DNA from 2 places in the Bradyrhizobium sp. F1.4.3 genome. Region 1 is predicted to be linked to the other one. Evidence: riboswitches for the same ligand, from Rfam matches in the RefSeq annotation. Region 1 holds a riboswitch; the other holds the start of a gene.
The links. A riboswitch is a leader RNA that binds a small molecule or an ion and turns the genes downstream of it on or off. The one in region 1 is predicted to bind S-adenosylmethionine.

Region 1 (4,118 bases):
GGCGCGCGAACACCAGGCGCTGGTCGAGCTCGAGCGGGTGCTCGTACTGATGGTAATAGCCTTCGAGCCCATCCTGGCCGTCGACGCTCTGCTTGGTGCAGACGAAACCGAGCCTGAGATCGCCGAGCGCGACGCCGTTGTTGGCGTGCCAGCCCCGCAGCATCGCGCGCGAGACTTCGCCCGGCACGCCGCAGATCGCAGTACCCTTCCAGATCCAGCGCGGCGGCGGATAGCGGATCCAGGCTTTGGCGTCGTTCTCATACATGTATTCGACATGTACGCCGCCGATCCAGTTGGAGAGGTAGTGATATTGCGCGGCGGCCACCGCCGGCGGCAGATGGCTAAGGCCGAGCTTCTCGAGCCCGGGCAGGAAGCGCTCCTGCTGCTGCCGCCGAAACACGCGAAAGACGAACTCCGCCGCGTCAGTCGTGCCGCGCCGCGTGACGACAGTGAGGATGAGGCCGGTGAAATAAGCGTGATAGAGATCGGCGACCGTGCGCCAGCGTTTCCATTGGGCTTCCTGCGTGGAGTTTGCTGCGGCGGTCATGTTCGCTCCCGGCTTGTTGTTATCGTTGATGCCGCAACACACTACCCCGTCGTCCCGGGCAAGCGAAAGCGCAGACCCGGGACCCATAACCACAGGATTGAGTTTGACGAAGACTGGTAACCAGGATTTCGCGCCAAAACTACTCCCTGGGGTTATGGGTCCCGGCCTTCGCCGGGACGACACCTGAGGGCGGAGTTAGCAGCTACACGCGAAAATGCTTCGACAGCTTCAACCCCTGCGCCTGGTAGTTGGAGCCGATGCGCTGACCATACATCGCGTCGGGGCGCGCCAGCATCTTCTCGTAGACGAGGCGGCCGACGATCTGGCCGTGCTCGAGGATGAAGGGCACTTCGCGCGAGCGCACTTCCAGCACGGCGCGCGAGCCCTGCCCGCCGGCGCCGGCATAGCCGAAGCCGGGATCGAAGAAGCCGGCATAGTGCACGCGGAATTCGCCGACCAGCGGATCGAATGGCACCATCTCCGCGGCGTAATCGGGCGGCACCTGCACCGCCTCTTTCGACGCGAGGATGTAGAACTCGCCGGGATCGAGGATCAGGCTGCCGTCGGGACGTGCCGAGATCGGCTCCCAGAAGTCTTGCACCGAATAGCCCGAGCGACGATCGACGTCGATGACGCCGGTGTGGCGCTTGGCGCGGTAACCGACGAAGCCGGACCCCTTCTCGCCGGAAAGATCGACGGAGACGGCGACGCCGCCGGAGAGATCGGCATCGTCGATATCGACGAGACGCTCGGACGCATGCAACGCGTCGAGCTCGTCGGCATTGAGGATGGCGTCACCGGTGCGGAAGCGCACCTGCGACAACCGCGAGCCCTCGCTGACCAGCACCGGAAATGTCTTCGGGCTGATCTCGGCATAGAGCGGGCCATGATAGCCGGCGCCGATCATGTCGAAGCGGCGGGTGCCGTCGGCGATCACGCGGGTGAAGACGTCGAGCCGGCCGGTCGAGCTCTTCGGATTTGCGGCCGCGACGATCTCCGGCGGCAGCGCAAGACTTTCCAGCAGCGGCACGATGTAGACGCAGTTGGTCTCGAGCACCGCGCCGTCGGCGAGGCTGAATTCGTGCAGCTTCAACTCGTCAATACGCTCGGCGACGGTGGCGCCGGGGCCGGGCAGGAAGCTTGCACGGACGCGATAAGCGATGTCGCCGAGGCGAAGGTCGAGGCTCGCCGGCTGGATCTGGCTTTCGACGAAGTCATAGGCGGGCAGGATAAGCCCCGCTGCCGCCATCGCCGCGATCATGCGGTCGGGCAGGATACCATTGGCGTCGGCGGCGACCGTGAACGTCAAACTTGGGTCCTCGTCAGGGGGCAAATGTATCCGGACATGCGGAAAATACAGTTTTTTACGGCTATCCGATGGACGCCTTGACGAAAAGGGCATTGCGGAATATGAGCATGACTTATCCCGTGGTGATTTGAGCCGGCCGGCTTGCAGCCACGTTAAATAAGTCGCTAAACAGGCCGGGGACCTCTGTGATCCCGGCCCGTGGAGATATCCAGGCCGGTTTTTTTGTGACCGTTTTCGACGAGACGGTCATGCGGAGGTACCTATGTCGAAGTCGCCTGCCAACTACCGTCCCGAAACCCGTCTGGTCCATTCCGGCACCCTGCGCTCGCAATATGGCGAGACGTCGGAGGCGCTGTTCCTGACCCAGGGCTATGTCTACAACAGCGCCGAGGAGTGCGAGGCGCGGTTCAAGGGCGAAGATCCCGGCTTCATCTATTCGCGCTATTCCAACCCGACGATCGCGATGTTCGAGCGCCGCATGATCGAGCTGGAGGGTGCCGAAGCCGCTCGCTCCGCGGCGACCGGCATGGCGGCAGTGACGACCGCGATCCTGGCGCCGCTCAAGGCCGGCGATCATTTGGTGGCCTCGCGGGCGCTGTTCGGCTCGTGTCTTTACGTCATCCAGGATCTTCTGCCGCGCTATGGCGTCGAGACCACGCTGGTCGACGGCTTCGATCTCGACCAGTGGCAGCGCGCGCTCAAGCCGAACACCAAGACGTTCTTCCTGGAGAGCCCGACCAATCCGACGCTCGACGTGCTCGACATTCCAGCGATCGCCGAGATCGCGCACGGCGGCGGCGCGCGGCTCGTCGTCGACAACGTGTTCGCCACGCCGATCTGGCAGAGCCCGCTCGCGCTCGGCGCCGACGTCGTGGTTTACTCCGCGACCAAGCACATCGACGGCCAGGGCCGCTGTCTCGGCGGCATCATCCTGTCCTCGGAAGCCTTCATCGCCGAGCACATCCACAATTTCATGCGCCAGACCGGCCCGTCGATCTCGCCGTTCAACGCTTGGGTTTTGCTCAAGGGCCTGGAGACGTTGGCCGTGCGCGTGCGCGCGCAGACGGAGACCGCGGCGCGGATCGCGGACGTGCTGGCGAGCCATCCCAAGATTTCGCGGCTGGTCTATCCCGGCCGCGCCGATCATCCGCAGGCGGCTCTGGTCAAGAAGCAGATGCGCGGCGGCTCGACGCTGGTCGGCTTCGAGGTCAAGGGCGGCAAGCAGGGCGCGTTCCGCGTGCTCAACGAACTCAAGCTCGCCAAGATTTCCAACAATCTCGGCGACGCCAAGAGCCTGGTGACGCATCCGGCCACCACAACGCATCAGCGCCTGAAGCCGGAAGATCGCGCAGCGCTCGGCATCAGCGAGGGTTTTATTCGCTTCTCGGCGGGGCTGGAGCACGCGGATGATCTGATCGAGGATCTCACCGCGGCGCTGGAGAAGGCGTAGCCACGATGTCGTCCCGGCGATGGGGAGAGGCCACTTACATCGGCCGATACGTCCGCACATCCGCCGGCACATTCACCCCTAACTTGATCTGGCCGACGGAGCGGATGATGTCGTCGCCGAGGAGCTGGGCGAAGCAGGCGTAGCCCCAATCGTTCATGTGCAGACCGTCGGCGATGACGAAGCTCTCGACCGGGAGCGCCTGCTTCTCATGCCAGTCGCGCATCACCTCGAAGCGCGGGAAGATGCCGACGTGACGGAGCTCGGCGACCTTGCCGAGCAGCTTCACCATCTTGCCGGCGCTTTCGGCGCGTTGCGTCACCTGCGGCGAATATTGCGGATCGACCAGCACGACGTCCGCACCGCCGCCAGCTTGGATGCGTGAGATGCCGTCCTCGACCATTTTGGCCGTATCGCCGGGATCGAGGTTGCGGAGCACGGCATTGGTGCCGACCTGCCAGATCACGAGATCCGGATGCACGTCGATCACCTGCTTCTGGAGGCGCTTCATCATCTCGGGCGCGTCCTCGCCGCCGACCCCGGCATTGATGACGGAGATGTCGGCGGTCGGATATTGCCGGCGCAGCTGTGCGGCGAGACGGTTGGGATAGTTGAAGTCCGGCGAGCTCGCGCCATAACCCGCGGTCGACGACGAGCCGAACGCGACGATCACGACGGGCTGGCCGGCGACGAGCTTGTTCGCGACATGCGGCAGCGATCCCATCGCCTTCGCGCTGCCCTTCGGCGGCAGGCAGGGTACGCGGCTAAAGATGTCGCCGGCGGATTTCGCGACCTGCTTCACCTTGTCGACGGCA
Region 2 (4,118 bases), on a different contig from region 1:
CCGCGTTGTTCAACGAGAGCGTGGAGCGATTCATCACGCTTGTGGAAGCGGGGCGATGGCCGGTGCGCGATCCGCGGTCGGCGGCGACGCATTAGCACGAAGGCGTCACCTCGCACTCCGTCATTGCGAGCGTAGCGAAGCAATCCAGAATCCCATCGCGGAAAGACTCTGGATTGCTTCGCTACGCTCGCAATGACGAGAAACTATTTCCCGCCGCCGCGCGTCAGCAGAAACACGCCCTGCTCGCCGAACAGATTCCACACCCACCACGGCATCCGCAGCCGCAGTGGACGGCCGTAGAGGTCGAGCGCCTCGGCGCGCTCCATCTTGACGTGGATAGCGTCGCAGAGCTCGACGAAATCCTTGATGGTGCAGAAATGGATGTTGGCGGTGTCGTACCAGCTTGCCGGCAGATTCTCCGTGCGCGGCATGTGACCGCCGACCAGGAGCTGGAGCCGCATCTTCCAGAAGCCGAAATTCGGGAACGACACGATGGCGCGGCGGCCGATGCGCAAGAGGTTCTCCAGCACGACCTTGGGCTGTCGTGTCGCCTGAAGCGTCTGCGACAGGATCACATAGTCGAAGGCGTCGTCGGGATAGTTGACGAGATCGGTGTCGGCGTCGCCCTGCACCACCGCGAGGCCCTTGGCGACGCAGCGGTTGACGCCCTCGCGCGACAGCTCAATGCCGCGACCGTCGATGCCCCGGGTCTCCAGCAGTTGAAGCAGATCGCCTTCGCCGCAGCCGACATCCAGGACCTTCGAGCCGGGCTTGACCATCTCGGCGAGCAGCAAATGATCGGCGCGAAAATGGCCGGACCGGTCAGCCGCGAGGCCGCCCAGCGGCAGCACTTCCTGTACAGACATCGCTAGCCGTCCTTGCTGGTGAGCCCGCGCGCCTTGCCCGCCGATTGCAGGAAGGCGCGGGAGATATCGAAGAATTCGGGAACATCGAGCAAGAAGGCGTCGTGGCCGCGATCGGTCTCAATCTCGGCAAACGACACCCGCGCGCTCGACGCGTTCAGCGCATGCACCAGCGCGCGCGATTCCGAGGTCGGGAACAGCCAGTCGCTGGTGAAAGAGACTACGCAGAAGCGGGTCTGGATTCCGGCGAACGCTTTTGCCAGCACGCCGCCATGGTCGGCGGCGATATCGAAATAGTCCATCGCGCGCGTGAGGTAGAGATAGGTGTTGGCATCGAACCGTTCGACGAAGGACGAGCCCTGGTAGCGCAGATAGCTCTCGACCTGGAAATCAGCGTCGAACGAGAAGGTCGGCAGTTCGCGATCCTGCATGCGCCGGCCGAATTTCCGGTGCAGCGCCGCATCCGAGAGATAGGTGATGTGCCCGGCCATCCGCGCCACCGCGAGGCCGCGATGCGGATGCGTCGCCTGATCGACATAGCGCCCACCATGCCAATCCGGATCGGCCATGACCGCCTGCCGGCCGAGCTCGTGGAACGCGATGTTCTGCGCCGAATGGCGCGTGCTGCACGCGGTCGGAAGTGCGGCGAACACGCGCTTGGGATAGGCCGCGGTCCATTGCAACACCTGCATGCCGCCCATCGAGCCCCCGACAACGCAGAGCAGCGTCTCGATGCCGAGGCGATCGAGCAGCATGGCCTGCGCCCGCACCATGTCGGGTATCGTAATGATCGGGAAATCCAGCCCCCACACCTTGCCGGTTGCCGGATTGGTCGAGGCCGGGCCGGTCGAGCCCATGCACCCACCGATCACGTTCGAGCAGATGATGAAGTACTTGTCGGTATCGAGCGGGCGGCCGGGGCCGACCATGATTTCCCACCAGCCCGGCTTGCCGGTCAGCGGATGCACATTGGCGACGTGCTGGTCGAGCGTCAGCGCATGGCAGATCAGGATCGCGTTGGAGCGGTCCGAATTGAGCTCACCGTAGGTCTGGTAGGCGATCTGGAACGGGGTGAGATCGACCCCGCAATCGAGCCGAAGCGGCTGGTCAGCGCCGAAATGCGCGACGAGCGAACTCGGATGATCCACCTCGTGCGACCGTTCGTCGGCACTGATCGCGGGACTTGGAATCGACTTGACGCCAACCATCTCTGACCATCGTCCTCGTTTGCGATCGGACTTCAGATCGCCACTGACATCAGGCCATGAAAAACCCGGCCTGAACGATAGGTTCGGCCGGGATCGAAAACGTCCCCGGCCTGTTTAGCGAGTTTTTTAACGTGGCTGCAAGCCGGCCGGCTCAAATGACCACGGAACAGGCAAAATGTAGTGGCTTGGAGTGTTTTCGTCAAGTCACGGTCCGGATTAACCAAAATCCGCTCTGCATCGTCAGCCCAACAGGCCCTATTTCCCTTTGCATTTCTCTTTGCTTTCACCGTCCATCCTGCCTAATCAGGACGTCGATCGCAGCGGATCCGACCTTACCAATCTCCTTGGCCGATCCGCATTGGAACGCCTCTCAACAGCCTATGTCAGATATGTCCCAACGCCCGCCCGCGCCACCATCGTTGCAGGAATTGCGCAAGGAGATCGACGCGATCGACGAGGGCATGCATCGCCTGCTGATGCAGCGCGGCGACATCATCGACCGCCTGATCCAGGTGAAGCAGACCCAGGAGGTCGGCTCCGCGTTCCGCCCGGCACGCGAGGCCGCCATGATGCGTGACCTCGTGCAGCGTCATCGCGGCATCCTGCCGCTTGACACGGTCGAGAGCATCTGGCGCGTCATCATCTCGACCTTCACTTACGTCCAGGCGCCATTCGCGGTGCACGCGGACGTCTCGGTGAGCGAGCCCGCGATGCGCGATTCCGCGCGATTCCATTTCGGCTTCACCGTGCCCTACGTCGCGCATTTCAGCGCACAGGCCGCAGTCGAGGCGGTGGCGAAATCCAAAGGCGATCTGGCGCTGGTCTCGGCGACCTCGAGCCGCACGCCGTGGTGGCTGTCGCTGGAGGAGCCCGGCGCGCCCAAGATCATCGCGCGGTTGCCCTTCGTCGAGCGTGCCGACCATCCGGCCGCGCTGCCCGTGTTCGCGGTCTCGCGCGTCGCCGACAGCGCCCTGGTGACGGAGGTCGAGACCTTCAGCGTGCGCGTGTCGGGGTGGAACGCCGAGGTCGCGCGGGCGCTATCGCCGCTCGCCGAGATCGTGGCGGTCCCCGATACCGCCTTTGACGGCGCGGCGCTGCTGATCTCGGTCACCGCGGCAAGCAGCCTCGACAAGATCAAGGCTGCCCTGATCGAAGCGGGGGCCTCGGTGCGCTCCACGGCCCTCGTCGGCAGCCACGCAACGCGCTATACGGTGCCCCCGACCGGGTCGAAATCGTAAATCGCGAGCCTCGCCCAGCCTATCCGGAGTTGAAGATGTCCCGCCCCGTGCCGAATCCCGGCATTCTCGATATTGCGCCCTACACGCCGGGCAAGAGCCCGGTGGCGGAGCCGGGCCGCAAGGTGTTCAAGCTGTCGGCCAACGAGACGCCGTTCGGACCCTCGCCGAAGGCGATCGAGGCGTTCAAGCACGTGGCTGATCACCTGGAGGATTATCCGGAAGGCACCTCGCGGGTGCTCCGCGAAGCCATCGGCCGCAACTTTGGCCTCGACCCCAACCGTATCATCTGCGGCGCCGGCTCGGACGAGATCCTCAATTTGCTCGCCCACACCTATCTCAGCCACGGCGACGAGGCGATCTCGACCACCCACGGCTTCCTAGTCTACCCGATCGCGACCATGGCGGTCGGCGCCAAGAACGTCGTCGCGGCAGAGACGAACCTCACCTGCGATGTCGACGCCATCCTCAAGGCGGTAACGCCGCGTACAAAACTGGTCTGGCTCGCCAACCCCAACAACCCGACCGGGACCTATGTCCCGTTCGACGAGGTCAAGCGCCTGCGCGCCGGCCTGCCGTCGCACGTGCTGCTGGTACTTGACGCCGCTTATTCCGACTACGTTTCTCGCAACGACTATGAAATGGGAATCGAGCTCGTCGCCACCACCGAGAACACCGTGGTGACGCACACCTTCTCCAAGATCCATGGCCTCGCGGCGCTGCGCGTCGGCTGGATGTTCGGGCCCGAGCACATCATCGACGCGGTCAACCGCATCCGCGGTCCGTTCAACGTGTCGACGCCGGCGATGTAC

Region 2: it holds a riboswitch for S-adenosylmethionine, as region 1 does, so the genes downstream of both, metX (homoserine O-acetyltransferase MetX) here and ABIB73_RS21595 (O-succinylhomoserine sulfhydrylase) in region 1, are expected to answer to the same signal.

Annotation. Positions count from the first base shown of each region.
Region 1 covers NZ_JBEPRN010000008.1:104,894-109,011, reverse strand. The annotation lists gene ABIB73_RS21605 (hypothetical protein) at 1-547, opposite strand, end outside; gene ABIB73_RS21600 (2'-deoxycytidine 5'-triphosphate deaminase) at 750-1,856, opposite strand; SAM riboswitch at 1,966-2,045, shown strand; gene ABIB73_RS21595 (O-succinylhomoserine sulfhydrylase) at 2,119-3,306, shown strand; gene ABIB73_RS21590 (SGNH/GDSL hydrolase family protein) at 3,341-4,118, opposite strand, start outside.
Region 2 covers NZ_JBEPRN010000013.1:52,404-56,521, reverse strand. The annotation lists gene ABIB73_RS27215 (alpha/beta fold hydrolase) at 1-95, shown strand, start outside; gene metW (methionine biosynthesis protein MetW) at 204-866, opposite strand; gene metX (homoserine O-acetyltransferase MetX) at 869-2,071, opposite strand; SAM riboswitch at 2,165-2,244, opposite strand; gene ABIB73_RS27200 (chorismate mutase) at 2,461-3,309, shown strand; gene ABIB73_RS27195 (pyridoxal phosphate-dependent aminotransferase) at 3,345-4,118, shown strand, end outside.